DNA from 4 places in the Hoskinsella mucinilytica genome. Region 2 is predicted to be linked to each of the others. Evidence: riboswitches for the same ligand, from Rfam matches in the RefSeq annotation. Region 2 holds a riboswitch; each other region holds the start of a gene.
What was found. A riboswitch is a leader RNA that binds a small molecule or an ion and turns the genes downstream of it on or off. The one in region 2 is predicted to bind thiamine pyrophosphate.
Positions count from the first base shown of each region.

Region 1: it holds a riboswitch for thiamine pyrophosphate, as region 2 does, so the genes downstream of both, UGRO018_RS03770 (HAD family hydrolase) here and thiW (energy coupling factor transporter S component ThiW) in region 2, are expected to answer to the same signal.
Region 3: it holds a riboswitch for thiamine pyrophosphate, as region 2 does, so the genes downstream of both, thiC (phosphomethylpyrimidine synthase ThiC) here and thiW (energy coupling factor transporter S component ThiW) in region 2, are expected to answer to the same signal.
Region 4: it holds a riboswitch for thiamine pyrophosphate, as region 2 does, so the genes downstream of both, UGRO018_RS13425 (energy-coupled thiamine transporter ThiT) here and thiW (energy coupling factor transporter S component ThiW) in region 2, are expected to answer to the same signal.

Region 1 covers NZ_JBEQZJ010000007.1:71,153-79,381, forward strand. Annotated here, with positions in the region: gene UGRO018_RS03750 (hypothetical protein) at 1-1,052, shown strand, start outside; gene UGRO018_RS03755 (sensor histidine kinase) at 1,222-2,502, shown strand; gene UGRO018_RS03760 (response regulator) at 2,595-3,407, shown strand; gene UGRO018_RS03765 (carboxypeptidase M32) at 3,447-4,940, opposite strand; TPP riboswitch at 5,020-5,124, shown strand; gene UGRO018_RS03770 (HAD family hydrolase) at 5,176-5,829, shown strand; gene thiD (bifunctional hydroxymethylpyrimidine kinase/phosphomethylpyrimidine kinase) at 5,817-6,599, shown strand; gene ald (alanine dehydrogenase) at 6,678-7,787, shown strand; gene UGRO018_RS03785 (ABC transporter ATP-binding protein) at 7,833-8,229, opposite strand, start outside.
Region 2 covers NZ_JBEQZJ010000050.1:13,938-22,166, reverse strand. Annotated here, with positions in the region: gene UGRO018_RS15355 (DEAD/DEAH box helicase) at 1-73, opposite strand, end outside; gene UGRO018_RS15350 (helix-turn-helix domain-containing protein) at 427-1,488, shown strand; gene thiE (thiamine phosphate synthase) at 1,523-2,158, opposite strand; gene thiM (hydroxyethylthiazole kinase) at 2,155-2,973, opposite strand; gene thiW (energy coupling factor transporter S component ThiW) at 2,918-3,487, opposite strand; TPP riboswitch at 3,713-3,818, opposite strand; gene UGRO018_RS15330 (hypothetical protein) at 3,982-4,116, opposite strand; gene UGRO018_RS15325 (hypothetical protein) at 4,156-4,431, opposite strand; gene UGRO018_RS15320 (oxidoreductase) at 4,575-6,491, opposite strand; gene UGRO018_RS15315 (PTS transporter subunit EIIC) at 6,504-7,901, opposite strand; gene UGRO018_RS15310 (PRD domain-containing protein) at 7,969-8,229, opposite strand, start outside.
Region 3 covers NZ_JBEQZJ010000028.1:9,103-17,331, forward strand. Annotated here, with positions in the region: gene UGRO018_RS11175 (diguanylate cyclase domain-containing protein) at 1-1,545, shown strand, start outside; TPP riboswitch at 1,577-1,683, shown strand; gene thiC (phosphomethylpyrimidine synthase ThiC) at 1,771-3,084, shown strand; gene UGRO018_RS11185 (hypothetical protein) at 3,206-3,844, shown strand; gene UGRO018_RS11190 (hypothetical protein) at 3,869-4,582, shown strand; gene UGRO018_RS11195 (MucBP domain-containing protein) at 4,566-5,417, shown strand; gene UGRO018_RS11200 (signal peptidase I) at 5,557-6,048, shown strand; gene UGRO018_RS11205 (TasA family protein) at 6,210-6,845, shown strand; gene UGRO018_RS11210 (DUF7601 domain-containing protein) at 7,041-8,229, shown strand, end outside.
Region 4 covers NZ_JBEQZJ010000037.1:26,810-35,038, forward strand. Annotated here, with positions in the region: gene rplV (50S ribosomal protein L22) at 1-282, opposite strand, end outside; gene rpsS (30S ribosomal protein S19) at 298-576, opposite strand; gene rplB (50S ribosomal protein L2) at 596-1,429, opposite strand; gene rplW (50S ribosomal protein L23) at 1,488-1,790, opposite strand; gene rplD (50S ribosomal protein L4) at 1,790-2,419, opposite strand; gene rplC (50S ribosomal protein L3) at 2,423-3,109, opposite strand; gene rpsJ (30S ribosomal protein S10) at 3,123-3,437, opposite strand; gene UGRO018_RS13415 (histidinol-phosphatase HisJ family protein) at 3,753-4,538, opposite strand; gene metK (methionine adenosyltransferase) at 4,555-5,733, opposite strand; gene UGRO018_RS13425 (energy-coupled thiamine transporter ThiT) at 5,842-6,348, opposite strand; TPP riboswitch at 6,387-6,475, opposite strand; gene tuf (elongation factor Tu) at 6,568-7,752, opposite strand; gene fusA (elongation factor G) at 7,821-8,229, opposite strand, start outside.

The DNA of each region.
Region 1 (8,229 bases), on a different contig from region 2:
ACATAAAAGAAGATAAATTATTGCAATCACTTAATGTAGGAGCAGTATTGGAGGATATTAATCTTCCTGATGGTTTAACTGCTACATATAAGGGAATCAGTGATATGACTTATCAAAACATAATCGTTAATGTTTCAGGAACACCAACACAAGTAGGTAATGGGGCATTGGAAATTACTTTATCAGGATCTTGGTTGGAAAGTGGAAAAGATTTGAAAGTAAAGACAGTAGATTCATCTTATGTTATCTTACAAAGTGTACCAACAGCAAGTATGGAAGCTAAGGTAATCAATGGTGTCGTAGGTGAAGCAATGGAAGAACAAATCAAGATTACAATTGCCAACGATAAAGTATCTTCCAACGTAGATGTCACAAAGAAAGCAACGACGAATTTACCGAATGGTCTACAAATGAGTTATTTAGGTAATATGACGGATACATCTTTAACTTTAAAAATTTCAGGAACACCACTGGAAACCGGAAAGGGCAATTTAGAAGTTACCATACCTGGCGAGTGGTTAGAAAGTGGAAAAGATTTAAAAGTCACCGTTAGCCCAAGTACAGTATTTGCAATTGAAAAAATAACTGTATTCCAAGGTAATGATGCAACATATGTAGAAGGAAAGAGTAAACATTTGGTCTTTCAATGTAATGGTAAATTAGAAAATCTAATTGGTGTATATGTAGATGGAAAAGCAGTAGATAAGAATATGTATGAGGTTGCATCAGGAAGTACCATTCTGACATTAAAAGATGAGTTTATGAAGAAACTTTCGAATGGAGAACATACGTTAAGATTGACATATAAAAATGATATTGAGATAAAAACCAATTTTAAAGTGATTCGCTCTGAAGATGATGAAGATAAAGACGATGTAAATGAGAATGATAATAATAACAATGACAAAGACAACAACAAAGACAAGGATCAATCCAATGATGAGGTGATCAAAGGTGCGGGAGTACAACCATTTGGTATTTCAAGTTCTATGATGGTAGTGGCAATTGCCGCAGGTTTCCTGATTTTAAAGAAAAAAGAACAGAAAAGATAATATAGAAAAAATCCCATGAGTTTGTTTGTGGGATTTTTTTTGTTGTTGTTTTGTTGTGTGTATGAAGCTATGATAAAACAAGCAACTGGAAAAAATTGTAAAATATGTCAGAAAATATAAAAGGAAAGTGTTTGATGTTACAATAATAATAAGAAATGAGGGGTATTAGATGATACGTTATATCAATATATCATTAGAGATTTTCGGTGCTTTATTGTCTATTGTTATTATGTGCTCCATGTTAATAGGAGATCAAAAGAAAGATAAGTGTCATCAAATGTTTATCTATATTTTGATTTGTAATGCTGCATTATTGTTATCTGATGCCGCAGCTTATGGGTTTAAAGGTAATACAGATTGGTTCTATGTGATCATTGTATATGTCGCCAATTTTTTGGTGTTTACGTTGGGTTATGTTTTGATGGTACTATATTCTTATTATTTATATTGGTTTATCAAACAAAGAACCAAAATAAAAAAGAATGTTCTTTATTTGATAGATGTCATTGTTGTTATTTCTATTTTATTGGCAGTGATTTCACAATGGAATCATATGTATTATTATATAGATGAATTTAATATGTATCATAGAGCAAACTGGTTTTGGCTTTCTCAGGTATTGGCCATTTCATGTATGTTGATCAATGCAGGACTTCTATTTGCTTATCGAAAATGTCTAAGTCATTTGGAGTTGTTATGTTTATCTTCACAAATCGTTTTGCCAATCGTGGCAATGTGCATTCAGATAAGTATCTATGGAATCGCACTTTTGTATATCGCAACCACCATATCTACACTGATCGTGTATTTATATATTCAAAGTCAAGCGGCGAAACAGATGAAGGAGAAAGAACTGGAGTTGTTGCATTCTCGTGTTTCGATCATGCTTTCAATGATACAGCCACATTTTCTTTATAATTCTTTAACGGCAATCGGAAGGCTTTGTGATATTGATCCTCAAAAAGCAAAAATCGGAGTACAACAAATCGCACATTATTTAAGGGAAAATTTAAATTCTGTGACAAATGAAAGTGACATTCCTTTTGAACAAGAGTTACATCATATTGAAATTTATTTATCGCTTGAAAAGATGCGTTATGGGGAGTTGTTACAGGTACGATATGATATACAATATCGTGATTTTTATTTACCACCATTGTTACTACAGCCACTAGTTGAAAATGCAGTGAATCATGGCATTGCGAAAAAAGTGGAGGGTGGAACAGTTACCATCAGTTCGAAGAAAATAAATGATATGATCATTTTAGAAGTGATGGATGATGGAATCGGTTTTGATGTAAAGCAGATGGAGAAGTTAGATCAAAGTCATATTGGACTTAGAAATGTAAAAAATAGGTGTGAAATGATATGTGGTGGAAGCATGAAAGTAGAAAGTGAAATCGGAAAAGGATCTAGTGTGATGTTGTTTCTACCTGAAAAAGATGAATAGAGAATTCATACAGCAAGCAATTTGTTGTTAGTTTGTTATGGTTTATCATGGATAATGAATGCATTATATAGACAAAGTGAAGGGTGATTGCTGTGATATTTGTAGTAATGGATAATGAGAGATTAGCAATGGAGGATTTGATGACAACGATACGAAACATGGATGACACCATTCAAGTTTATGGTTTTTGTTTGGCAGCAGAGGTTATCGCATTTGCTAAGGAACATAATATTGATGTCGCTTTTTTGGATATCGAAATGCCGGATATCAACGGTTTACAAATCGCAAAGTATCTAAAAGAAATCAATCCTCATACAAACCTTATCTTTGTGACAGCGTATGCTCGTTATGCTTTAGAGGCTTTTTCGCTTTATGCAAGTGGATATTTGTTAAAGCCTGTGTCAGCGAAGATGATTCAAGAAGCGTTACATCATCTTCGCTATCCATTGGAAGCGCAAAATAAACAACGTGTTAAGGTACAGACATTTGGCAATTTTGAAGTATTTGTAGATGGTCATCCACTTCATTTTTCACGTAGTAAATCAAAGGAAATATTGGCATATTTAGTACATAAAAAGGGTAGCGGATGTACCCTTAGAGAGTTGTTTGCGGTATTATTTGAAGATAAACAATATACCATATCCATACAAAATCAAATGCAGACATATATCTCTTCCATGATGAAGACATTAAAAGAGGCAGGCATTGAGGATATCATTGTCAAAAAATTCAATCATTTTTCTGTGGATATCACCAAAATCGATTGTGATTTTTATAAGTTTATGGATTGGGATGTCGATGCTATCAATTCTTATACCGGAGAATATATGGCAAATTATAGTTGGGGAGAATTTACTGTAGGTTATTTGGAACAGAAATTAAAAATGATGACAAAGGTGAAATAAGAAAAACTGAAGACCATGGAGTACTTCAGTTTTTTGGTATTAGTCTAATGCATATAATTTACGATACTTACTTGTAAGATAATCAATATAATAACTTGGATCGAATGGAATTCCTGTAGCATGAAGTAAGATATCATCAGCCTTTTGATAGGCACCAAAACGATGAACATGCTCTTGTAGCCAAGCAGCGATTTCTTCAAAGTGATTCTTTTTCAAACAATCAGCTACATCTATTTGTTTCGACATTGCATCATAAAATTGAGCAGCGTATGCACTACCTAATGCATAGGTTGGAAAGTATCCAAAGTTTCCGGCACCCCAATGCATATCCTGTAGAATGCCCTCACTTGCGTTATCAGGACGTATTCCTAAGTATTCTTCATATTTATCATTCCACATCGTTTCTAATTCGTCTAGATTCGCATGTCCATTGAATAATTCTTTCTCTAGTTCATAACGAATCAAGATGTGTAGAGGATAGGTCAATTCATCGGCTTCTGTACGAATCAAGGAAGGTTTAGAAACATTGATCATTTCCATAAAGGCATCTAAGCTGACATCTTTTAATTGTTCAGGGAAATAGCTTTGTAAAATAGGAAATTGTACTTCCCATAATGCACGATGTCTTCCGATATGGTTTTCCATGAAACGTGATTGACTTTCATGCATGGCATAGCCGATTTGATCCTTTAATGCAGTTTGATCGTAAGTCGGATCGACTTGTAGAGAATATAAGGCATGTCCATATTCATGAATGGTTGAGAAGATACCGGACATCAACATATGTTCATAATAATGGGTAGTGATCCTGGCTTCATTATCACTGAAAAAATCAGTGAAAGGATGTTCGGTTAAGCCTAAGATACACTTATCATGATCCATTTTTAAATAGTCTAATAATTGTGCATTGAATGCTGCTTGTTTTTCCACATCATAGCTTTGAAATAGGATGGAATCATCTATATGCTTTCCTCTTTCCTGTATTTCTTTGATCAATGGCACCAAGGATTCTTTGATTGCTTTGAAGAAAGCATCATACGTTTCCACATTCATTCCATCTTCATAACTGTCTAACAAATAATCATAATCCGATGTTTTATCTTTGAGATAGCTTAAGACTTCTTTTTGTTTTTGAATGATTGCTTTTAGGTGTGGTTCAAAGATGTCGTATTGATTTTGTTGCTTTGCTTCATACCAAGCAGTTTCACTGTCGTTTTGAATTTGGCGCATAGCGATATACACCTCTTTTGGTAAGACACGATTCAGTTGCATACCTTTTAGAAACAACTGTAATTCACGTTGTTCTTGGGGATCATCACTTTGCTTAGCAAGTGCTTCGATTTGTTTTAGCGCATCAGGATCTGTGGCCATACGAAAAGCTTCACCACTTAGGATCGCCATCGCTTTGTTGCGTTTTGGCATACCTTTTTTTGGCGCAATCGTATGTAAATCATAATACATCGTATTCAATGCCATCGCATAGGCAGCTTGCTTTTCTTTGTAATCTTTAAAAAATGCTCTTAATTCATTCATATTGTATTCACCTCTAGTTGTTATTGTATCATACCTTTCGGAATTTTACTTTCCTAATCCATCGATTTATGGTATGATACCTATGAAAAAAGGGAGCTTGCTTGACAGGCTGAGAGGAAGTTGAATGACTTCGACCGTACCTGATTTGGATAATGCCAACGTAGGGAACTGATTGCTGATGAAGGAATTTGCCCATGTTGGTAGATTCCTTTTCTTATATCAGAAGGGAGCAGTTATGGATGATATCACTTGTATCTTTGATTTAGATGGAACTTTACTTGATAGTATGCATGTGTGGGATAATTTTGCTGTTCAATATTTAAAAGGAAAAGGAATTTATACCAATCAGGCATTGGATCAATTGTTTGAAGCTATGCGCATGGAAGAGGCAATCGACTATTTACATACGCATTATTTGCCAACACTTACGAAGGAAACGATTTCTAGAGAGGTTTATGAGCTGTTATGTGATTGTTATAGATCCATGCGCTTAAAACCGGGGGTAAAGGAATGTGTGACATCTTTACACCAAAAGGGGATTCGCATGGGAGTGTTGAGTGCCAATCATGTTGCAGTATGTGAGGCAGCTTTGAAGAAGCATGGATTGTTAGAATTTTTTTCTTTTATTGTGAGTTGTGAACAGCTGCATTTATCGAAAGAAGATCCTACATGTTTTCTTCAAGCTTGCGAGATGATGAAGATGAAAAAAGAACATACTTTGATCATTGAGGATGCATTACATGCCATACAAGGAGCGAAGAAAGCGGGATTTTATGTTGTGGCGGTGAAGGAACGCTCACAGAACAAGGATGAAAAGGAAATCAAACAATGTGCAGATACTTATATCGAGGATATGAGAGAATTGGAGGAAATGATATGCAAAAGGTAGTAACGATCGCAGGAACAGACCCAAGTGGTGGTGCAGGGGCACAGGCAGACTTAAAAACATTTATGGCGCATAAGGTGTATGGTATGAGCATCATTACAGCATTGGTAGCGCAAAATACGTGTGGTGTAAAGGATATCATGAATGTTACACCGGCTTTTTTAGAAGAACAATTCGATTGTGTTTTTGATGATATCTATCCCGATGCAGTGAAGATCGGAATGGTATCCCAACCACAATTGATCGATGTAATCGTCAAAAAATTAAAACAATATCAAGCATCGCATATTGTTGTAGATCCTGTTATGGTATCGACTTCAGGGAATCGTTTGTTGGCAGAAGAAGCATTGAACTTGTTGAAAGATAAGCTATTACCACTAGCAGATATCATTACACCGAATATTCCGGAAGCAGAAGTATTGTGTGGATATTCGATACATAACAAGGCGGATATGGTAAAAGCGGCAGAGGAAATCGCTAAGCATTATGATGGTTATATCTTGATCAAAGGCGGACATTTTGATGATTGTGCGGATGATCTTCTCTATGATCATGGAAATCAGATATGGCTTTCTTGTGAAAAAATCGAAAATCCAAATACGCATGGTACAGGATGTACACTATCCAGTGCGATTGCAAGTAATCTTGCATTGGGTCTTGATATGGTCACAAGTGTGAAACAGGCAAAGGCTTATATCACAGGAGCACTAAAGGATGGACTTGATTTAGGTAAGGGAAGTGGACCGTTAAATCATTGTTGGAATATGAAATAAAAATGTAAGAAATGAGAAAATAATCGCTTCATTTACAGAAAAGTGTTATAATGTAACGCATAAGGAGTGTGAATGATCATGAGAATTGGAATTCCAAAGGAAATCAAAAACAATGAAAATCGTGTATCTTGTACACCAGCAGGTGTATTTACTTTATGCAAAGCAGGTCATGAGGTCTATGTAGAAACAAATGCCGGAATCGGCAGTGGTTTTACAGATAAGGAATATGAGGAAGCAGGTGCAAAGATCGTAGCTGTTGATGAGGTCTTTGCGAAAGCAGACTTGATTGTGAAAGTAAAAGAGTATCTCCCTAGTGAATATCATTATTTACGTGAAGATCAGCTTGTATTTACTTATTTACATATTGCTAATGATGAAGCATTTGCGAATGCTTTGTTGACATCACATACAAGTGCGATTGCTTATGAAACGGTTCGTGATAGAAAAGGTGGATTACCTTTATTGACACCGATGAGTGAGGTTGCGGGTCGTATGGCAGTACAAGTGGGCGCAACGATGCTACAAAAGAACAATGGTGGTCGTGGATTGTTGCTTGGTGGAGTACCAGGTGTATTTCCTGCAGAAGTTGTGATCATCGGTGGTGGAACGGTAGGTTTGAATGCCGCAAAAATAGCTTGTGGTTTGGGCGCAATCGTTACCATTTTTGATATCAGTGCAGATCGTATGGGATATATAGATGATATTTCAGGAGGAACCATTCATACCGCATACAACAACGAATATAATTTGCGTAGAGCATTACGTAGTGCGGATCTTGTGATTGGTGCTGTTCTGGTACCGGGCGCTAAGGCTCCTAAAATCGTCACAGCGGATATGGTTCAAACAATGAAACAAGGAAGTGCGATCGTTGATGTCGCAATTGATCAGGGTGGATGTATCGAAACCAGTGATCATATCACCACACATGATGATCCATATTTTGAACGATATGGTGTCATGCATTATTCTGTTGCGAATATGCCGGGAGCTGTACCACGTACTTCTACTATGGCATTGTCAAATGCTACCTTACCTTATATACTGAAACTAGCGGATAAGGGGCTTGATGCTTTGAAAGAGGACGATGGATTCTTATTGGGATTGAATACTTGTAAGGGTCATATCACTTATCAAGGAGTAAGTGAAGCATTACATTTACCATACCAAGATCCTAAAGCGTTGTTATAGAACATGAAAAAGCAGTTGATGAATGTCAACTGCTTTTTGTCAGCCTTAAGAGAATAATAACTCCATGGATTCTTTACTGTTTGCTTGTACAATTTTATAGAAGTAGTCTTTCTGATTTAAATCTCCTCGTTCAATGTCTTCATCGATGACACCATCTCGTATAAACAAAAGACGTTTTGAGTAGCTGGCAATCATGGCATCATGAGTTACCATGATGATCGTAGCGTGATCGTTTTCATTCAGTCCTTTTAATATATTCAATAGATCATGAGAATTTTTAGAATCCAGATTACCGGTTGGCTCATCTGCGACTATCAGCTTAGGATTGGTAACCAAGGCTCTTGCGACAGCACATCGTTGACATTGACCACCGGAACATTCTACAGGATATTTATCTAATAAATTTGTTAATTCCAACTTTTGTGCAACTTCTTCCACACGT
Region 2 (8,229 bases):
TAGTTTCATCATAACCAAGCTTATCTAAAGCTTCTAAAATTGCTGTATCTAATTGAAACGCTTCAAATTTCATAACTTCACTCTCATTTCCTTCTTTATTATACAGGAATGTGGTTTAAATTGCACAAGATTTCGTATCTTACAAAAGTGTAAGTGAAATGTCATCGTATTCACAGGACAACTTTAGGTTCTTTCTATTATAATGAAAGTAGAAAAAAGGAGGTCATCATCATGAAAAAGGCATTAAATGTCATTGGCGCATTATTTTGTATTTTATTCTTTGGCTGTGAAGAATCCACTTTTTCTAATGAATGAATCCCCTATCTTTTATACCTATGGTTAATTTATTTGCTTAAAAATAAACAAGAACTCAATTGTTTCCTTACCGAGGCTTTGTTACAATGATAACAAAGACAGGAGGGTTTTATGAAAATAAATGAAATCATACGAAAGCAACGTCTTTCTAAACACCTTACACAACAACAATTAGCATCTTATTTAGGCGTCACAACACCTGCAGTCAATAAGTGGGAAAAAGGTATCACTTATCCAGATATCACCATGTTACCTGCATTGGCTCGTTTGTTAGATACTGATTTGAATACCTTATTGTCTTTTCAAGAGGATCTCAGTAAACAAGAAATTCAAACATTTCTCAATCAATTGATCTTAGACACACAAACAAATGGTATCCAGCATGCCTTTAATATGGCACTTACAAAAATTCATGAATATCCAACCTGTGATGCTCTGCTGTTTCAAACAGCAACACTCTTGGATGGCTTGATTTCCTGGGATATGGCACATAGCACAAAGGAAATGATAAATGATATTGAACAAATTTATCAACGATGCAGGAAAAGTGAAAATTTAGAAATCAAATATCAAGCAACTTATATGTTAGTTTTAAAACATATGCTAAACAATGAACTGAAACAAGCCAATGAGCTTGTGGAAACCTTACCTGAAGAACCGCATTATGATAAGATTCGTACACAGGCACAAATTTTCATAAAACAAGATCAGTTAGAAGATGCTGCACAAATACTGGAACAGAAATTGTTGAAAGATATGAATAGCGTTTTCTCAACGCTAGAGGACTTGATGCTCATCGCAGAAAGCGAGAATAGAGCACAGGATGCAGATCACATTGCAACTTTGTATCGTCAATTATCTAAACAAATGGAATTTTGGAATTATCAATCTTATATCGCAGATTTTCGACTTTCCCTTTTGCGTAAAAATGCAACAGAATGTATCCAAATTTTAATGCAGATGATTCATGCAATGCAAGATGAATGGAAGCTATCAGAATCCACCTTATTTCAACATATCAAGCAAAATCCTCAATCTTCTCGTATCACAGAAATGACACTTCCGGCAATGCTACAAGATCTAGAGGATCCAGATCAACATGAATATGATTTTATCAAAGAGCATCCTGATTATGAACAGCTCATACATACATTTCATACAGCAATAAAATAAATACAGGTACCTATTATCAGCACCTGTATTTTCTTTATTTTTTCAATATCGATTGTATTTTTTCTTTTAGTTGAGCTGCGGCTTTATGACAATCGTTTTGTTTCATTATTGCAGAAACCACGCATATCCCATCGATATCTGTTCCTTTTAAAATGTCACAATTCTCTACATTCAAGCCACCAATTGCACCAACCGGTATATCGACATGCTTACAGATATCTTGTAAAGTCTCTACCTTAGTGATGATCGTTTTTACCTTAGTAGTTGTCGGATAAATTGCGCCTACACCAAGATAATTTGCACCATCTTTTTCTGCTTGTTGAGCAACAGCCACGGTTTTCGCAGTAGCACCTACTATTTTATTGGGACCAAGTAGTTTTCTTGCCATAGCTACTGGCATATCCTCAGCGCCTACATGAACTCCGTCTGCATCTACTGCCAATGCCACATCTAATCGATCATCAATCAATAGTGGTAAATCATATCGATCTGTGATTGCTTTTACTTTAAATGCCAAATCAATATAGTCTCTTGTTGATTTGTTTTTTTCACGAAGTTGAAGTAACGTAACACCACCCTTACAAGCTTCTTCTACTTTCCAAAGGAATTCTTCTTCACTCATATCAGAGGAATCTGTGACCAAGTATAACGTTAAATCTAATGTTTTCATACGGTTACCTCGCTTATCTTTGCATGTTCCATGAAATCCTGTTCACTTAATGAATAAAGCCAGTCAAATAATTGATAATGAAAGCTCCCCGGTGCCTTTGCATGTACATGACATTGTTGTGCCACAACTCCGAAATAACTACATGCCATGACACTAGCTTCTAATGATGGCAATACCGATAAAAAACTTGCGGTAATTACATTCAGCATACAGCCTGTACCGGTACATAATGTCATCATCTCACAACCGTTTTCCACAACATGGGTTCTATCACCATCACTGATGATATCATGTTTTCCACTGCAAAGAACCACACAATGATGCTGTTTGGCAAACGCCTTGATCCATGTCGCACTTTTTAGTTCACTTTCAATATCCGCTATACCAACATCAATACCCTTCGCATGACTGGTTTTCCCTGCAATTGCCCGTATCTCCGAAAGATTGCCTTTTATGACATTTGGACAACACTCCGCTATCATCTTTTTGGCGTAGGACAAACGAAGACTACTACATCCAACTCCCACAAGATCGAGAATAACCGGAATTTGATGTGTTTTTGCGATAGAAAGAGATCGCCACATCGCTACTTTTCTGATATCATCAAAATTACCTAAATTTAGTGCCAATGCCTTACTTTGTTTCGTGATTTCTTCTACTTCATCAGGATGCTGTGCCATAATCGGTTTCGCCCCTAAAGCAAGCACTGCATTGGCACAATCATTCATGGAAATCGGATTGGTGATACAATGAATCAGATCATGCTTCCACAACAGTTTCTTTCTGCTGTTCCATAACTCCTCGTACTTCATCATAGCTTCTACCTCCAAGCTTTGTTTGCATCTTCACTAGCATTCCATTATGTTGTAGCTTCAATAGGAAGACAAAGGCAATGCTACCACCGATGAATGTTCCCATCAAAAAGCTAGGTACATAGAACATCCAAGTCAATCCATTTTTACCCCATAAAAACTCCATAACAGGATAGGATACCATAGCCCCGATGATACCTGTACCGATGATTTCTCCCAATACTGCTGCCCATATTTTTCCCTTGCTAACTCGATATAAGATACCTGACAAAGCAGCTCCAAACACTGCCCCAGTCAATGCTAATGGCGGAATCCCCATCAATGCCATACGAATGATTCCAATCGTTACTGCACAGCCTAAGGACCACCATGGTCCCATTAAAACCGCCATAGTGATATTGATCAAATGTGCCATTGGACACATTCCTTCTACACGAAGAATTGGTGAAATAACGACACCAATTGCCACCATCATAGCGAAAAATACACTTTTGAAAATTTGATTTTGCTGACTCATAAAAAACACCCTCCTATTTGCTGTCTGGATAGAAACAAATAAAAGGATCATAATAAAAATCAGCGCCTTTTACTGGTTTCCTTTCCAGATATGGTACGGTCGAAACGATAACAGTTTCCTCTCAGCCTGTTTGCAGGCTCCCTCGCTGATGTTCTTTTCACGTAAGGCGCTCCCCTTCCGCTAGCAGTAATAAAAAAGAGATATATCGCAAGGATATATCTTCAGAATAACTTCCAATCATACTCCCTACGTCGGCATTACCCGTATCAGGTTCACAGGGTCGAAACTTTCTCGTTTCCTCTCAGCACAATCGGCTCCCCTTTTATTACAGTAGTAATGGTACCACTTTACATTTCTGATTGCAAGAGTGGTTTTGGTATTTTATGTATTTTTAGCTATATTTTATAATCTGTTACTTGTAAGAATAATTAGTTCAAACTGCATTTGAATATTAGCAATATCGGCAACAATTGATACTGCTTCGACCTGCTTTATTAAGTCTTTTCTTGTCCTTTTATATTTTTTCTTGTTATGTAGGCTAATTCTATTCCATACAGTAACGCATCAAATCTTAAAGCCTTAATTTCATCATTATCAGGTAATATATATGAGACTACATCTTCTTTCACAGCTAACACATCTTCGTATGTTAGCGTATTATAGTGATCCTAAGCTAAATAATAATCTATTAATTTTAAATGATAGTACTTTGTAATGCGACCTATTTCAAAGTGTTCATCACTGTTCACTTCTTTTACAACTTTCTTTGTTTTAGTCTTATCTATTCTTCTTACTGGGCTTTTTAAACTATGATTTTCTTCCTCTAACCAAGAGAAAAAGCTTAATAGATTTCTTCTTATATTACCAACAATTACCTTGCTACAGTTATTCCTTTGTTGATAACAAACAAGATAGTCTCTTATTAATGACTGAATTAAGCACATAAAAAGTTAACCTAACATCAATCATAGCATTCTCGTAAAAAGACCTTAAAGATTTGAATATTGCATCGTTTAGACATTCTACCTTAAGGTCTTTCATAGATTCAAATTAGACAAAACACATCTTAATGCTTGCAGTAAACAAGTTATAAACTAGCGCTAACATAATAGCCATCATGAGTTGCTTCTGCCACTGTAGCTGGTCGATTAGCATCCCCAATGATATTGGTATCTTGTATGAGATGGAAAAAGGAATTCGCCAATTCTTTTTGAGCCTTCATTCCAACAGCATAGATAACAGTTTCTGCCTCTATCACCTGTTCTTTTCCCTGTTGAGAAACCGTAATAGCATGTTGATCGATTCTTTTACATTCCGCTTCCAAGAGAATTGTTATATCTCCTGCTTCCTTTAGACACTGTAATAACCCCATACGAACATGCTCATTCAAATTGGAACAAAGTTGTCTACTCCATTCAACCAAAGAAACTTGTCTACCAGATTTCACAAGTAGCTTTGCTAATTCTGTTCCAACAGAACCCCCTCCGATAATTGCGACCTGTTGTTTGATTTCATCTTGATGTTCATAAGCGTACAATGCATTCATAACATGCTTTTGTTCAATACCTTCAATCCTTGGTTTCATTGGCTGAGCACCAACTGCAACAATGATCGTATCTGCATGCTTCATTTCCTCTCGATGATCTTGTGCATCACAGGACAAACGCACCTCGATATCTGATTTCATGATTTGATAAATCAAATAATCTTTATAACGCTTTAAATCGAGTTTAGAATCATCAAATTCGCTACAATACAGCTGCCCACCTAAATGAGCTTCCTTTTCCATCAATATGACTTTATGACCTCGTTCATATGCGGTTAAAGCAGCTTTGCATCCAGCAGGTCCACCACCTATTACATATATCAACTTTTTATTTTGAGCCTTAGGAAGAACGACAGGTACACGATTTTCATGTAAATAACGAGGATTAACAGAGCAACAAGTTATGCTCTTCATTCCATAATGCTGATTTTTTTCTCTTGCATACATGTTATAACAATTCAAACAACGTAAACATGGTACGATATCCGCTTCTTCTCCATTCCATACTTTGCTTGTCCAGAAGGGATCGGCAATGATCTGTCTACCTATCACTACTGCATCTGCTTCTTTTCTCTGTAAAATAGATTCTGCCTCTTGCGGTGTCATAATTGCCCCAACTACAGCTACTGGAATATGCAGTGCCTCTTTCACCATCTTAGAAAGACCGGTATTGATCATATGCGGATAATATGGAGATGTTGTCATTCTACTCATAGCACTAAGTTCACGTTCTAAACCACATGAAACATGTACCATATCAATTAGATGCTCTATGCTTTGTATAAATTGTATGATTTCTTTGGTAGATGTTCCATCCGCAATATGTTCATCTAAGCTAATTCTCATATCAATAGGATATTCCTTGCCTACTGCTTTTCTTACACGCTCAACAATCATCATAGGAAATTTCATTCTATTTTCAAAACTTCCTCCATATGAATCTGTACGTTTGTTAAAATGAGGTGAAAGAAATTGAGTAGGAAGCCATCCATGACCAAAATGTAACATGACCATATCAAAGCCATATTCCTTTGCGTCCAACGCTCCCTTTGCAAAAGCATCCGCAACTTCATTCATCATGGTTTCGTCCATTGCCCTTACTTCTGTCCCATCTTCTCTGATAAAACCAATTGGTCCTATGGCATAATCCCCAGGTTTTACCTTCGCATATTGACCGACATGACATAGCTCAAATTCAGCCTTTGCCCCACGTTGGCGAATGATAGATACCTGCTCTCTCACCTTCGCACTCTGTGTCATATCCTCAAAACAATAAGGACCTGGTGCCATTCTTGATCTTCCATCTGGAACACAACCACTGGTTCCTCGAATGATCATACCAATGCCACTGATAGATTTATCCGTTAAACTACCCAAAGGTGCAGATATGATACGGTTTTTTAGAATCATTTGATTTACTTTTAATGGTTGAAATAAGAGTGGGTATTTACAAGTCATATCATCATCCTCCTATTCTTCTGGGATATCCTTGAATCCCAATACATAGGTGATTGCCGCAGAACCAAAGTAAGCAACCAACATCAAGCCACACCAGATGATAAAAGTATCACCAAAGAATAATGGTAGTCCACCTAATCCACAAAGCCCTAGACCATATGCTTTTACCATAAATACCAAAGATAATGCACCACAGATACCTGACATGATACCCACTGCAATAAATGGTTTCTTTGTTGGTAACAATACCCCATACAAAGCAGGCTCTGTAATACCAACTGCTCCAATCACAGCCGAACTTATACCTTCTCCTCTTAGATTTTTATTTTTCGTTTTCAAAGCCACTCCTAACGCTGCCCCTGCAACTGAAGCATTGCCAAATCCTAAAATTGGAAATACAACAGAATATCCCACTGTAGCCAATTCATTCAAAACAATCGGAATAGCCGTTGCCTGATGTATCCCTGTCAATACAAAGAAAGGACAGGTAGCTCCGATAATCAAACCACCAAAAATTGCGAAATTAGAATAAATATAAGTAATTCCTTTTCCTAATAGCTCAGATATGATTTGCGCTAGTGGACCAGTTACCGCAAGCATCACTGGCAAAGCTACTAAAATCGTGATTGCTGGTACCAGTACAGACTTTAATACTGTTGGTGATATTTTTTTCGCAAGTTTCTCAATCCAGTATACTACAGGCATGGTTAACATGATTGGTGTTAGTGTAGAAGAATAGGTTACCAATTTGACCGGTATTCCATAAAAGGATGCATATGCCGTTCCACTGGCTGCTGTTTCTAATATGGCAGGATATACTAAAATCCCCCCTAGTACCGCCCCAATATAAGGATTGACCCCAAGCTTTTTCGCTGAACTAAATCCCAATAAAAGTGGTAAGAAATAATATCCTGCACTACCTGCTGCATTTACAACTTGATATCCATAAGTAGCTGCATCTACATTAAGATAAGAAAGCATAGCAATGATACCTTGAATCAAGCCACAACCTATTAGTACAGGAATGATAGGCTGAATCGTACCAGTAATATAATCAATTACGCTCTTCCATCCAAAGCTATGAGTTTTAACTGTATCCTTGTCTTCCTTAATATCTGTTATGTTCATCAAGGCATCATACACATCATTACATTTCCCACCAAATACGATTTGATAAGTCATATTGAAGAAGGATGCCCCCTTAACACCTTCCAGTTCTTTGATCGTTGCTTCATTTACCAATTGCTTGTTCTTCACTTCTATACGAACCCGAGTAAAACAGCTAATGATGCTGACGATATTTTCATTTCCGCCAACGTTGTCTAATATACTTTTTGCGATTTTTTCATAGTTCATCATAGGTTCCTCTCTTTCTCGCTTGTTTCGCTGCATGGTCTTTTTTTTATCCATTTCACCTCCTGTTTATCCACTTAAAGACGACATGCTTTGAGTTTAGCCTAATTGAATAGTGACTACCTCAATGATCTATTTTTAAATCCTTGCAATTTCTTAAATGCAGGATCAAATAGTTTTTTTCAGGGCTTTTAATCTCTCTACCAAACTCATTTTTTAAATGCAGGCTAAGACTTTCAACACATTCCCATTCTTTCTGAAACACCTCTGTTATCGTTTTCGATAACAGCTGATCATCTATATCATTTTCTTTATCCTCAATATATCGCTTTGCGAAATGTTTGATATGGTTAAGTAATCTTGTATACGCCAACCCATCCTCATC
Region 3 (8,229 bases), on a different contig from region 2:
GAAGATTTACAAACCCGCTTTCAAATGAAGTACTTATATATGGTCGTACCTGAGGATCGTGAGAAGCTCACGAAGGTGGATGATATAAAAAATCAAAGTGATGATTTATTTGTTGCGGAATATCGTATTTATACAAACAATGGAACGATGTGGGTCAGAGATCAGACCAGATTGATCCAACATCAACAGGAAAGCTACTATGCCGGAATCATTGAAGATATAGATGATCTGATTCATATGCAGGAAAAGATCGAAGCAATCGTAGCGAATACTCCAGGAGATGTGTTTAGCTTTGAGGGTATGAAATTTACTTATCATAGCTATAACCTGGCAAAAGTGATGGGATATGAAAATGAAGAGTATAAACAACTGATCATAGGAACCAAGGGTAGTTATTTTACAGATCCAAGAGATCGTAAGATGGTCAAAGATGCGGTGGCACATGCTATAAAAGAACAAAGAGATTTGGATATCGTATTTCGATCACTTGCGAAAGATCATTCCACAAGATACATTCATATGAAAGCAACCTATTGTGGAATGAGCTCATATGGTGCTCTTTATTATGGTATTATGATCGATGCAACAGCAACGATATTAAAAGATCAAGAATTGAAAATTTCTCAACAAATGTTTGATAGTATCATTCATCAAGCCGCAATTGATGTTTGGGAATATGATGTAAAAAAAGATCGCTTATCCATGAGCAAAGAAGCATTGCGTCAAATCAGTGAGGTCATACCACCTACGATGGTAGAAGTTCATGGCAATTATCTATTGGATCATTTTATGGAACAGATGGAGCATAAAGAGCGGTTTTTACCTAAGACATATCATCTCTTATCTTTGTTGCAGGAAAATCTACAACAAGAAGATGTGAGCGAGACCATTGTGGATCTTTCTGTATATGATGAAAAAAAGCTTTGGCTCAAGATGACTTGTGAAAGGATTTATGATGATGAGGGACAGTTTGTGAAATCCATCGGTTATTTTCAAGATGTGAGTGAGCAAATGGAAAAAGAAGAGCTTGCGTTAGAGGAAAAGAAATATGCCCAATTTGATTCGTTGACCGGTATTTATAATCGAAGAATGGGCGAAATCTTGATTCAAAATGCATTGGCTCAAAAGCAAGAGCAACATTGGGCTTTGTTGATGATTGATTTAGATGATTTTAAACATATCAACGATCGTTATGGTCATATCATAGGCGATCATGTATTGAAAATGGTCGCATCCTGTATCCAAAAGGTCATAAAGATGGAAGAGGATGTATTCTGTAGATTAGGTGGAGATGAGTTTTTGATCTTTACCCATACCAATGATTTAGATGCTTTACATGAATTGATCAATGATATTCAAACAAGTATCAAAGAAAACGGACATGGCGATCAAAGGATAGCATTATCGATCGGAATCGCTTTAGCACCTCAACATGGTTCTGATTTTTATGACCTGTATCGACATGCGGACAAAGCTTTATATGAAGCAAAAACAAAAGGAAAACATCAATCCTGTATCTATGAGCAATCTTTTGATAAAGATTGACTTATTCCTTGTTTTGTGGTCTAATAAACACGTACAAAAAATGGGGTGCCGATGATGGCTGAGATTGGATCTTTACGATCCTGACCCAATGAACCTGATACGGATAATGCCGACGAAGGGATTTTATTGTGACTTAGGATAGATACAACCACGATAGAGAACTTAAAAAAAGCTGAACACCGTAGCAGGCGTACAGCTTTTTTTGCATATACGAGGAGGATGAAGATGAATTACACAACACAGATGGATGCCGCTAGAAAGCATATCATCACAAAAGAAATGGAAGCTGTAGCTGCTTATGAACAAATGGATATACAAGATGTTTTAACTTATGTAGCGAAAGGACAAATCGTCATACCTGCGAATAAGCGCCATACTTGTTTAAAACCTTATGGAATCGGACGAATGTTGAAAACGAAAATCAATGTAAATCTTGGAACAAGCAAGGATTGTTTGGATCTTGATATGGAAATGGAAAAGGTTCATCATGCGATCGATATGGGCGCAGAAGCAATCATGGATCTAAGCTCTTTTGGAGATACAAGAGCGTTTCGTAAGAAATTGACACAAGAATGTCCTGCAATCATAGGAACCGTACCGATTTATGATGCGGTAGTTTATTACCATAAGGCATTAAAGGATATCACGACACAGGAGTGGATCGATGTCTTTCGTATGCATGCACAAGATGGTGTAGATTTTATGACGATTCATTGTGGTATCAACAAACGAACTGCGCAAAGATTTAAAGAAAATAAAAGGATCACCAATATTGTATCTCGTGGTGGTTCTATCATCTTTGCTTGGATGGAACTTACCGGAAACGAAAATCCGTTTTATGAGCGATATGAGGAAGTGTTGGAAATATGCCAAGCATATGATGTTACCTTAAGTCTTGGGGATGCATGTCGCCCGGGCTGTATTGAGGATGGAAGTGATATATCACAAATTGAAGAATTGGTTACCCTTGGTGAATTGACAAAGCGTGCATGGGAAAAGAATGTACAGGTCATCATTGAAGGACCTGGTCATATGCCATTGAATCAGATTCAGGCTAATATGGAAATTCAAAATACCATTTGTCAAGGAGCACCGTTTTATGTGCTTGGACCGATCGTTACCGATATCGCACCGGGTTATGATCATATCACTGCGGCCATTGGCGGAGCAATTGCGGCAACCTATGGTGCTAGCTTTTTATGCTATGTAACTCCTGCAGAACATTTACGTTTACCGAATGTAGATGATGTGAAAGAGGGAATCATTGCATCTAAGATTGCGGCACATGCGGCAGATGTTGCCAAAGGTGTCAAAGGGGCAATCGATTGGGATCATAAGATGGCCTTAGCTAGAAGAAATCTTGATTGGGAAGCTATGTTTGATACTGCCATTGATCCGGAAAAAGCAAGACGATATCGTAAAGACAGCACACCGGAAAGAGAAGATACTTGTACGATGTGTGGAAAAATGTGTGCGATTCGTAATATGAATAAGATACTAAATGGAGAAAATGTAACGATCATGGAGGAAGAAGCCTAGTGCTTCTTTTTTTCATGCATGAGAAAAATATGAATTTCGTGTGACTATTTTGTTACTGTGATACTTTATACTAAGAATAGAATTGATAAGAAACTTTAAATGAATGAGAGGAAATGATCCTATGAAGAAAATAGTAATGGTTACAACAGCAGCTTTTCTGCTTCTATTTCTGGTTTATCAAGGCTCCATGGCATTCTTCCATGCGGAAACGCAAGTTGGCGCTAATATCAGTGCGGGAAGCTTAGGTATTGAGCTAGTGCAAGATAGTCAAGATGAAAAAGCTGTGAAAACCGAAGATGGTATACAGATTGCATCTGTGATGCCAGGTGATGAAATCGATAGCAGTGCATATATCAAAAACGTAAAGGATCACACCCTTTATGTCAGAGTAACCGCAACGAAATATTGGGAAGATGCTATTGGTACTAAATTACCCGATGCGGATGCTTCCTTGATTACATTAAATACCAAGGATACAAAGAATTGGATCATCAAAGATGATGCTGAAAACTCTAATTCAGAGAATGTGTATTTCTATTATCGTTTACCGATCAAAGCAAATGAAATCTCTACGAACCTGATGGACGCAATTAAGATCAGTTCAAAACTGAGTGATGAAACCTATCATGATTATCGCATTGCGTTAACCTTAGAAGTCGATGCAGTACAAAGTATTTCCGGAACAGACGCTGTCTTATCTGAATGGGGAGCTGATATCGAATTGGATGCAGATGGAAACATCTTATCCGTAGATGATTGATGATTTGATAAAGGAGGAACGAGAATGAAAAAGAATAAATACTTCCTTGTAGCTTTCCTAGCCATGGCGATGTTTCTAACACCGATTCACGCTGAGGAATCTGATGGAAACATGGGCTTGACCTTTGAGGGAGACAGTGAGAAATTCATTACGTATGAACAAAACAGTGCATATGAAAATATGGCTCCCGGTGAAGAACGATTACAGGAAATCAAACTGACAAATGAAGATTACAGAGAAATGAAGTTTTATGTAAGAAGCGAATATACCAAACCACTAGGTGAAGGAATCGCAAATGAAGAAATCGCATATGATATCGAATTTTCAAATAATGGAGAAACCTTCTATACAGGTAAAATCGGTGGTATGAACAAGAGCAATATGGAATCTCTTGAAAACAATTATTTATTAAAGACATTAAAACAAGGAGAATCCACAACTGTGATGATGAAGATCAAAGTCGATGGAGATTCTATGGATAATACTTATCAAAATACACAAGGTATGTTGAATTTAATATTCTCAGTGGAATATGAAGAAAATACACCGATTGAAAAGGTCGTAACCGTTGTAAAGAAAATTCCGGTAATCAATCAGATTCCCGGTGTCAATACAGGTGATACGACGACCATCGGTATGATCCTTGGCTTATTTACAGCAAGTATCGTTGTATTGATTCTATTGGTAGTTTCAAAATTAAGAAAAAGAAAGGATGAGGAGCATGAAAAAGTATCATAACATAATAAAAGCTTTCACAGGATTATTGATGGCATGTATGTTCCTCTTTCCTGTCACCATAACAAAGATTCAAGCTGCTGAATATGAAATCGTGTTTAAGGCCGGTGCTCATGGCACGGTCAATGGTCAAAAAGAAGTTTCCTATCGTTTATCAACAAATGATGTTTTCCCGGATGAGCCGGTTGTTACTGCACAAGAAGGCTATGTATTCAAAGGATGGAACAAAGAACTTCCTGATGTCGGATCAAAAGTAAGTGGAAAAACAGTTTATGTTGCGAAATATGGTGTTGTGATCAATGGTGTTACTTATACCGTACGCTATGTAGATGAAAATAAAACAGATATCGCAACTCCGAAAACAATGCTTGGAGAACAAGGCAGTAGTATTACGGAACGTGCGAAAACAGTAGCCGGATATACGTATCAACAAAGCGAACAGACCTTTACCTTAACCAATGAAATGGAAATTCAGTTTGTTTATACTTTAACCAATCCTAACGAAGTCATTCGTTATGAAACGATAACCGAAGAAGAAATAATCAACCAGGTTCAAAATCAACAAACCCCAAATAATACGCCGGTTGTAACGCCAAATCCTGAAGGCGATCAAACGGAAATAAATATTCCCGATAATGATCAGCCACAAGATGATGGACAAGATGAACCAGGTGATGAGGATGAAGTAGATATTCCTGACAACGAGCAACCACAATCTGATGGTAGAGGACCAAGTTATGCTACCATTGCAAGTATTGGTGGATTAGCCATCCTTCTTGGTGGTTTGGTGTTCTTCTATTTCGTTAAGAAAAATAAAGAACAAGCAGCAGAAGAATAAGAAATCAAACAACACAGCTGTCAAATAAAACTTGATAGCTGTGTTTCTTTCATAAAAGGATAGGTATCACAAGGCTTTCCTTGATTATGAAAGCGTTGTGTGAGAAAATAGAAACAGAAATATACGTGGAGGTAATGTTATGTTAAAGAAAATATGCAATGCGTTCATTGGTGTCATCATTGTATGCCTGTTGATCATTGCTTCAGCTTTGTTGTTACCGGGACTATTCGGTTATCAAAGCTTTGCGGTCATCAGTGGTAGTATGGAACCGGGTATCCCTGTAGGATCGATCGTATATGCAAAAGAAGTTCCTTTTGATGATTTAAAAACAGGTGATATCATTAGTTTCACTGTATCAGGTAATACCAAAGTAACGCATCGTATTCAAGGAATAGATAAGGAGCATCAATCCTTCACTACTAAGGGAGATGCAAATAATGTAGAGGATGGAGATCCTGTTAGCTATCAGAATGTGATAGGAAAAGTCGCTTTGTCTATTCCATTCTTAGGTTATTTAAGTGTTTATATCAAAACACCAATCGGTATCGCAGTTGCTTGTGGTGTTGTCTTTGTATTATTGATCTTGAATTTTCTTCCAGAAGTTGTGGAAAAGGATAAAAAGAAGGAATAAACATTGTGAGCATTTCCATGAAAGTGTCATTCACTTATGGGAATGCTCTTTTATTATGTAAATCAAAAATAGAGTTGGTATGACCATGTTGTTACCATTTCGTTATAAACTGGTATTGTAAAAAGAAAGAAACGATAAAATTTTTAAAGGAGAAGATGAAGATGAATAAGAAAAAATTAACAGTTATGGTAACAAGTTTGGCATTAGTTGGATTGATTGGTGTAGGAGCATCCCTTGCTTATTTTACTGATCAGGATTCAGCAACCAATATCATTACAATGGGACATGTAGATATTGATTTAACAGAACCTAATTATCCAGGTAATGATACAGAAGGAAAAATTGAAAATGTAAAACCAGGCGATGAAATTGTAAAAGACCCTACCATCACAGTACAACAGGGATCTGAAAATTCTTATGTAAGAGCAAAAATTACAGTTGAAGGTCTTGATGAGGAACATGCAAATTTATTACTTGCGAAAAATGAGGATGGAAGCTATGTCTATTTAAATATCAATACCAATGATTGGTTAGAATCTGATGGATATTTCTATTATGTAGGCGATGCAGGTAATGGAAAAGATGGCGTTTTAAAAGCCGGACAATCTGTTGAGTTATTTACTACTGTTACGATTCCTGGATTAGGTTGGGGCAATGAAATGGCGGATAAGAGCTTTAGTATCTTGGTAAGTGCAGAAGCAATCCAGGCTGCGAACTTCGAGCCTAGCACAAACAATGGTGTTTATGGATGGTTTGAAAACGGAACAAGCATCACACCTGAAACTTATAACAAGTAAAACAACTTATGAAGAGGCGAGAAATCGTCTCTTTTTCTATGTTTCGGTTATTTTTTGTTCTATTGTAATAAAAAAAGAAATGGTTGTGACCAGTGCGTGACTGTTTGATGTTATCATATACATGTAAAAATAGTAAAACAACAGATACCTTGTTAGAATGAATGAGTGAAAAAGGTACTCTGAAAGGAGAACATCATGGAAAATACCAAAAAAATTTATAAATATGTCATCTCAATGATTTGCTTACTCATGGTATTTACAACTATGAATAGCAATCTGTTATATGCACAAGAAGATGAGGCTACAACGTATGCTACAGGTGGTCAATTAGATACGGTTAGTAATAAAAAAGATAATATCACGTTGAATCTTTTTGACTATTCAACAGGAAATACAGAAAATGTAGGTGATTTGAATAATGTTGGTATCAATAAAGATCATATCATGAAATTCAGAAATTTTATGAATTCAAGTACGGATGTACGTCTACCAATGAATGATTATACAGGAAGTAAAAGTCCAAGACAAAACATTGTTAGTAATGAGTTAGATGAAAAAGGTTATCCAAGATTAAATAAAAACGGTGAATCTTTATCATATCTGTTTGATACAACTGAGCAAGCAGAGGGAAAACAAACGTATAGTGATATGGATCATCTGTTTACGAAAGATAAAGATGGTTATTATATCTTTGATAGTAATAAAAGTTATGCAGAAGCAAATACTGCTCAAAAAACATTTAATGTTTATGAAAACACAGGCTTAAAAGTTTTCTATCCTTTTGATAAATATACAGAAATATTGAAAAAAAGTTTGGGTACTACAAATACAGGATATCGTTATTTAAGTGCTGATAATGCCAATCATTATTTTGGTTTAACAATGTCAGCTACCTTCTATCAACCTAAAGAAGGGCAGATTGATGGTAAGGATATGATATTTGAATTTTCCGGAGATGATGATGTTTGGGTATTTATTGATGGAAAGCTAGTATTGGATTTAGGTGGTATTCATGATGCAACAAGCGGATCCATTAACTTCAAAACTGGAGTAGTTAGGGTAAATGGTAACGAGCAAAAAGATAAACAATTGAATAAGGAAGATTTTGGGGATTATAGCCAGCATACCATTGATTTCTTTTATTTAGAAAGAGGAAATTATGCTTCAAATTGTGAATTAAAGTTTAATCTTCCTACCATTCCTAAGAATTCTGTTATCGTCACAAAGGAGATAGAAACAGAAAAAGGTCAAAGTGTAAATTATGGCCAAAATATTGATTTTGAATTCAATATCAAAAAACAAGGTGAAAATCTTGTAAATACAGATTATACGATTGAAGCAAACGGTACTACCATTGGAAAAGGAACAACAGATGGTAATGGTA
Region 4 (8,229 bases), on a different contig from region 2:
ACTTGCAGATCCTTTAGCACGTGGCATAAAACGCTTTAAAGTTACACCTTCATTAGCGTAGCATGCTTTCACGTATAATTTTTCTTCATCCATATCATTGTTATTTACTGCGTTAGCTACTGCAGATTTCAACACCTTACCAATTGCTTCTGCCGCAACGTTTGGTGTGAACTTTAAGATAGCAGCTGCTTCAGCAGCATCTTTCCCACGAATCAAATCGATAACAATACGAGCTTTTCTAGGTGGGATACGTAATGTTTTCGCTGTTGCTTTTACTTCCATTTTAACGTTTCCTCCTTATCGTTTTGCTTTCTTGTCATCATCGCCATGCCCACCATATTTGCGGGTTGGCACGAATTCGCCAAGTTTGTGACCTACCATATCTTCTGTTACATAGACAGGCAAGTGTTCTTTCCCGTTGTAAACGGCAAATGTATGTTCCACAAAGTCTGGGAAAATTGTTGAACGACGTGACCAAGTTTTAATAACTTCTTTTTTACCAGCTGCATTCAATGCTTCCACTTTCTTCATCAAGTGGTCATCACAGAATGGGCCTTTTTTCAAACTACGACTCATTTTTCATTTCCTCCTTTGCCTATTTGCCATTACGACGACGAACGATTAGTTTCGTTGAAGCCTTCTTAGTGTTACGAGTCTTGACACCCATAGCTTTTTTGCCCCATGGAGTCATTGGAGATTTACGTCCTACTGGAGTACGTCCTTCACCACCACCATGAGGGTGATCGTTAGGGTTCATAACAGAACCACGAACAGTTGGGCGAACACCTTTCCAACGCATACGTCCAGCTTTACCATAGTTAACAAGACTGTGGTCTTCGTTTCCTACGATACCGATCGTAGCACGACAATTAGACAAAATTTTACGAACTTCACCAGAAGCTAAACGTACAGTAGCGTATTTATCTTCAATACCCAAAATCTGTGCGCTTGTTCCAGCTGAACGAGCTAACTGTCCACCTTTACCAGGTTTTAACTCGATGTTATGAATGAAAGTTCCTTCTGGGATATCTTTCAATTCCAAAGAGTTACCAACCTTGATATCAGCACCTTTACCAGATAAGATTGTAGTTCCTACAGTCAAACCCTTAGGTGCGATGATGTAACGTTTTTCACCATCTGCATAATTCACTAATGCAATATTTGCAGAACGGTTTGGATCGTATTCAATTGTTGCTACTTTAGCAGGGATACCATCTTTATTTCTTTTGAAATCGATGATACGGTAGCTTCTCTTGTGTCCACCACCCTGATGGCGAGTTGTAATACGTCCGTTGTTGTTACGTCCACCTTTGCTTTTCAAAGGGGCTAACAAACTTTTTTCAGGCTTGTCACAAGTAATTTCTTCTCTTGACAGGCTTGTCATCCCACGACGACCAGGAGTGGTCGGCTTATACTTCTTAATTGGCATGTGTCAATTTCCTCCTTACGCAATATTTATTCAGGAAATAGCGTGCTTCTTCCTGATCTTATTTAGCTTCTTCGTCAGAGCCAAATAAATCGATATCCTGTCCCTCAGCGATTTTTACATATGCTTTACGAACAGCTTTCGTTTTTCCAACGTATTTACCCATTCTTTTTTCTTTAGGCTTTACGTTGACGATGTTTACTTTTTCAACATCTACACCGAAGACTTTTTCTACGGCTTGTTTTACAAGAACTTTGTTAGCTCCTTTTTTTACTTCAAATGTCACCAAATTGTTTTCATCCATATATCTCATTGTCTTTTCAGTAATGATAGGACGAACAATAATATCTTTATAGTTATCCATTATGCAAGTGCCTCCTCAACATCTTTTACAGCAGCTTCTGTAAAGACGATTTTGTTAGCATTTACGATATCGTAAACATTGATTCCATCTGCAGTCAACATCATCATTGTTGGGATGTTTCTCATACTTAGGAATGCATTTTCAAAATCTTCACCTTCAGATACTACGAATAATGTTTTCTTAGGTGCGTTGATGTTAGTGATAATTTCATTGAATGCTTTAGTTTTAGGTGCTTCCAACTCAAATTTATCAACAACGCTCATTGCGTTTTCTGCAACTTTTTCAGATAAAACTGATTTTAGTGCAAGACGACGAACTTTTTTGTTAAGTTTGTAGCTATAGCTTCTTGGAGTAGGACCAAATACAATTCCTCCACCTCTCCACTGTGTAGCACGAATGGAACCTTGACGAGCACGTCCAGTTCCTTTTTGACGCCAAGGCTTACGTCCACCACCACGTACTTCTGTACGGTTTTTAGTGTCATGTGTTCCCTGACGAGCTGATGCACGCTGCATAACGATTGCATCGAAGATACATTGCTGATTTGGCTCGATGCCAAATACTGTATCGGCAAGAGTAATTTCGTGTAGCTCTTTACCAGCTTGGCTTAATACGACCATCTTAGGCATCTTTTATTCCTCCTCTTTCGTGTAGTCTACTAAAGTGACAGCCTCACTGTTTCCTTTAGAAGTTTTTGCAGACTGTACCATAACCAATCCACGTTTTGGTCCAGGCACATTTCCTTTGATTAATAGGTAGTTGTTTTCAACATCAACCTTGATTACTGTAAGATTCTGATTAGTGGTTCTGTATCCACCTTCTTGACCAGCCATCATAGTTCCCTTTAAGATTTTACCCTGTCTAGAAGTAATACCATTTGTAGCAAGAGAACCGATGTGTCTGTGATGTCCTGAACCATGGCTCTTAGGACCGATTTTCGCATTGTTACGAACGATTGTTCCCATGAAACCTTTACCTTTGCTAGTTCCAATAACATCAACTGTTTCACCAGCGCTGAAGATATCAACCTTCACTTCATCCCCTAAGTTCAAATCAGCAAATTCGCTATCACGAACTTCTCTGATAAATCTTTTAGGAGCTGTATTTGCTTTCGCAGCGTGACCAGTATTTGGTTTTGTACTGCGAGTTTCTTTTACATCTTCAAAACCTAACTGTACAGCTTCGTATCCATCGTTTTCCACTGTTTTTTTCTGTAATACGACATTTGGACAAGCTTCTACTACTGTAACTGGAATCAATGTTCCATCTTCAGTAAAAACCTGAGTCATACCAAGTTTACGTCCTAGAATACCTTTCATGATGTCACCTCCATTACAGCTTAATTTCGATGTCAACACCACTTGGCAGTTCTAGACGACTCAATGAATCGATAGTTTCTGCTGTAGGTCCGACAATCTCAATTAAACGTTTGTGAGTTCTGATCTCGAATTGTTCACGAGAATCTTTATACTTGTGTACCGCACGCAGGATAGTTACTACCTGCTTTTCAGTTGGAAGAGGTACTGGTCCAACAATCTTTTTTGCACCGTGAGCTTGTGCTGCCTGAACGATCTTTTCTGCAGATGCATCTAAGATTCTGTGTTCGTAGGCTTTTAAGCGAATTCTTACGCTATTTTTCTTTGCCATGAATAATCTCCTTTCGTCTATATAGATTATAGACTCGCTCGATGCGAATTCCCTGACCGGCTGTTCATGACAACGCCTTTCAGTGGGTCAGCAACCTCGCATGTCCTTGCGGTCGTGATAATATTTTAACACATACAAATATTGAATACAACCCCTATTTTAGGCTTTTTTTCACAATTTTCGCCCTAAACAAAAGGTTTTATTGTATACGTTCTATTTTGTATATAACCTCATTTTCTGTATACGCTTACATTGTTTTTTTATCGCAAAACCAATAAAAAAAGAGGATTTTTTTATCTTTTCCTCTTTCAAAAACTAAAGATCATGATAAATTGGACACATTTTTTCATATGTACAGAATGTCTCAAAGCCCAATGCCTTGACATCTTCTTTTATTTCCTGAATGTGGTATCCAACGTGTTCTTGTTTATGAATATCACTACCAAAAGTGAGAATCTTGCCACCCAAGTCCTTATATAATCTTAAAATATCTCGACAAGGCGTTAAATCATGTAATCCATAGCGCTCATTACTTGTGTTAATCTCAAGTCCTTTTCCATCCTGGATCACTAACTTCAATATTTTTGTTAGAATATCCTTCGTTTCACTGAAAGGATAAATACCTGCTTTATCATCCCGTTTAATTGCATCTAAATGTCCTAAAACACTATAATTCTTATATTGTTTCATTACATCAAGAATTTCCTGATAATAAGCTAGATTATACTCACGCTGTGTTTTTCCTTTTTGAAAATCTTGAGTCCAAAACTCCAGATCATTGACCTGATGACAGGATAAAATGACGAAATCGAAATCATTGTGTTTAAAATCTCTTTCATATTGAGCTATGGTATGTGTTTGCATACCAAACTCTATTCCATATTTCAAATTAATTCGATTGCCGTATAATTTTCTACAACGATCAAATTCTTGGCGATATGTTGTATAAAATAATTCATTATAGAATTTTATTCCATGATCAACATGCTCTGTAAAACAAATTTCGTCTAAACCTAGGTAAATTGCTCTGTTTACTAATTCCTCCATTGGATAAATAGAATCATCACTAAAACTGGTATGCATATGGTAATCTGAGAACATCATCATTCTCCTTATGTTAATCCGGTAAATATTGCTTTAAATGCTCAGCAGGAGTTGTATCTTCCCATTTTACATTCAAATCATCTCTGCCGAAATGCCCGTAAGCTGCAAGTTGTTTATATTGAGGCTTTCTCAATTCCAAAGTTTTGATGATTGAAGTTGGACGAAGATCAAATTCTTTTCGTACGATATCTGCGATTTCTTCATCTTTTAGCTTTCCTGTACCAAAAGTATCAACCAATACACTAACAGGATGAGCAACACCGATTGCATATGCAAGCTGAACTTCGCATTTATTTGCTAATCCTGCTGCTACAATATTTTTAGCAACATAGCGTGCCGCATAAGCAGCGCTTCTATCTACTTTTGTAGGATCCTTACCTGAAAAAGCACCTCCACCATGACGAGCCATTCCACCATAAGTATCAACTATAATCTTTCTTCCAGTCAATCCGCTATCACCTTGAGGCCCACCAATTACAAATCTTCCAGTTGGATTAATATAAACCTTAGTGTCTTCGTCCATCATAGATGGATCAATTACTGCATCAATCACATAGTTTTTTAAATCCTTGCGAATGGTATCTAAACTAACTGCCTCAGAATGCTGAGTAGATATTACGATGGTATCAACTCGTATCGGACGATCATTTTCATATTCTACAGTAACCTGAGTTTTCCCATCCGGACGAAGATAATCCACAACGCCATCCTTTCTGATTTTTGTAAGTTGCTTTGCCAGTCTATGTGCCAATGATATTGGAAGTGGCATGAATTCAGGCGTTTCATCACAAGCATAGCCGAACATCATTCCCTGATCACCAGCACCATTATTTTCTTCTCCACCTTCTTTTGTTTCCATAGAATGGTCTACACCCATTGCTATATCTCCAGATTGTTCATCAATGGTAGTCAACACAGAACAAGTTGTTCCATCAAAACCGTATTTAGCACGATCGTAGCCGATTTCCAAAACAGTATTTCTTGCGATACTAGGAATATCTACATAACAATTTGTTGAGATTTCTCCCATGATCATGACCATACCAGTTGTACAGCATGTTTCACAAGCAACACGTGCCATAGGGTCTTTTTCTAAAATTGCATCTAATACTGCATCTGATATCTGATCACAAATTTTATCAGGATGACCCTCTGTAACCGATTCTGAAGTAAAATATTGTTTATTTAACATTGCATTGTCCTTCTTTCTTCATATAACACATCTATTATCTTCTATCTCTTTCTAGATTACAAGTCTCATAGAAAAGAAGATAACTTTTTTTGCTATCTCCTTATATTATTAGGCTCTTTTTAAATGCAAACGCTCTACAAGTATCGGAACCAACAACATTCCTGCAATCATTGTTGCTATCATATATGGTGCATTATATATGATTGATCCCCATAAGGTTGTTTCCCACACGATCACACCACCTATCGTATGACTTAAAAAACGTAGAAAATTTGTTATCAATACCCCACTATAAAAATATTTATAGTTAGGGAACAGACTTGCAAGACCATACACACTGAATGCAACTAGGTAATCTAATAGGAATCCTAATATTTGAGGAATGTACATTGGGCCTGTAACAAATTGAATCAATACAGAAATAAGTCCAACAAATGTTGCCTTCATCCAACCCAAGTGATAACTGCAAACGAGTAAAGCGATGGTAGATATACCAATAGAGCCACCATTTGGCATTCGCAAAAATGGAATCATATTAGTAAAATAATCAAGAACCATGAATAACGCCGCATAAAAAGCCATAAAAACCAAATCTAATGTAGTCACCTTTTTCATAAAAAAACACCTCCATGAGGCGTAAGTAAACAAATCTATCAATTCTAGATCTGACTCCCTACGCTAGTATAAACTAGATCAGGTCATAAGGGTATTTCTCAGCCCAAGGGCACCCCTGTCATGACGTTATAAATTATACACTAAATAAAGGAATATGCAAATACATTGTTAAAAAAAAAAAGCATCAGCGAAATTGCCGATGCTTTTAATGTTTTTTTATTACTCGATGATTTCAGTAACGTTTCCTGAACCTACAGTACGTCCACCTTCACGAATTGAGAATTTTGTGTTGTTTTCGATAGCGATTGGAGCAATCAATTCAACAGTCATTTCAATGTTGTCACCAGGCATAACCATATCTGTACCTTCTGGAAGAGTGATAACACCAGTAACGTCAGTTGTACGGAAGTAGAACTGAGGACGGTAGTTAGTTACGAATGGAGTGTGACGTCCACCTTCTTCTTTTGTCAAGATATAAACCTGAGCCTTGAATTTAGTGTGAGGGTGTACTGATCCTGGTTTTGTTAGAACCTGTCCACGCTGGATTTCATCACGGTTGATACCACGAAGCAATGCTCCGATGTTATCTCCTGCTTGAGCGATATCCAACTGTTTACGGAACATTTCCAAACCAGTTACAACAGTCTTACGAGTGTCATGGATACCAACGATTTCAACTTCTTCACCTAATTTAACTTCACCACGTTCAACACGTCCAGTAGCAACGGTTCCACGTCCTGTGATAGTCATAACATCTTCTACAGACATCAAGAAAGGTTTGTCAGTTTCACGCTGAGGATCTGGTACATATGCATCTACTGCTTCCATCAATTCGTGGATAGCACCAACATATTTTTCGTCACCTTCAAGAGCTTTCAATGCTGAACCACGGATAACTGGAGCATTGTCTCCGTCAAATCCGTACTCAGAAAGAAGTTCACGAACTTCCATTTCAACAAGGTCGATCAATTCTTCATCGTCAACCATGTCACATTTGTTCAAGAATACAACGATGTAAGGAACACCTACCTGACGAGCAAGCAAGATGTGCTCACGAGTCTGAGGCATAGGACCATCAGATGCAGCAACTACAAGGATAGCACCATCCATCTGAGCAGCACCAGTGATCATGTTTTTAACGTAGTCAGCGTGGCCTGGGCAGTCAACGTGTGCATAGTGACGAGTAGCAGTCTGATACTCAACGTGTGCAGTGTTGATTGTAATTCCACGTTCTTTTTCTTCTGGAGCTCCATCGATTGCATCATAAGCTTTTGCTTCAGCCATACCGTCTTTTGAAAGAACGTTAGTGATTGCAGCAGTTAAAGTTGTTTTACCGTGGTCAACGTGTCCGATAGTTCCAATGTTAACATGTGTTTTGGAACGGTCAAATTTTTCTTTAGCCATTTTTAAATTTCCTCCTAATTTATAGTTTTCATGTATATTCTAATTCAAAGTTTTTATAAAAGCAACAATTAATTTTCAGAACTGTTGTTTTTAACAATTTTTTCAGCAATACTCTTAGGAACTTCACTATAGTGATCAAATTTCATAGAATAATTTCCACGTCCCTGAGTGAATGAACGAAGGTCAGTTACATAACCAAACATTTCTGACAATGGGATGTGTGCTTTTACGATGATCGCATTTCCTCTTTCTTCCTGGTCAATAATTGCACCACGACGAGAGCTTACGTCACCCATAACGCTACCTAAATATTCATTAGGTGCTGTTACTTCAACTTCCATAACTGGTTCCAAGATAACTGGTTTACATTTTTTGGCAGCAGCTTTTAAAGCCATAGAAGCCGCAATCTTATAAGCCATTTCACTTGAATCGACATCATGGTAAGATCCATCGAACAATGTAGCTTTAATATCGATT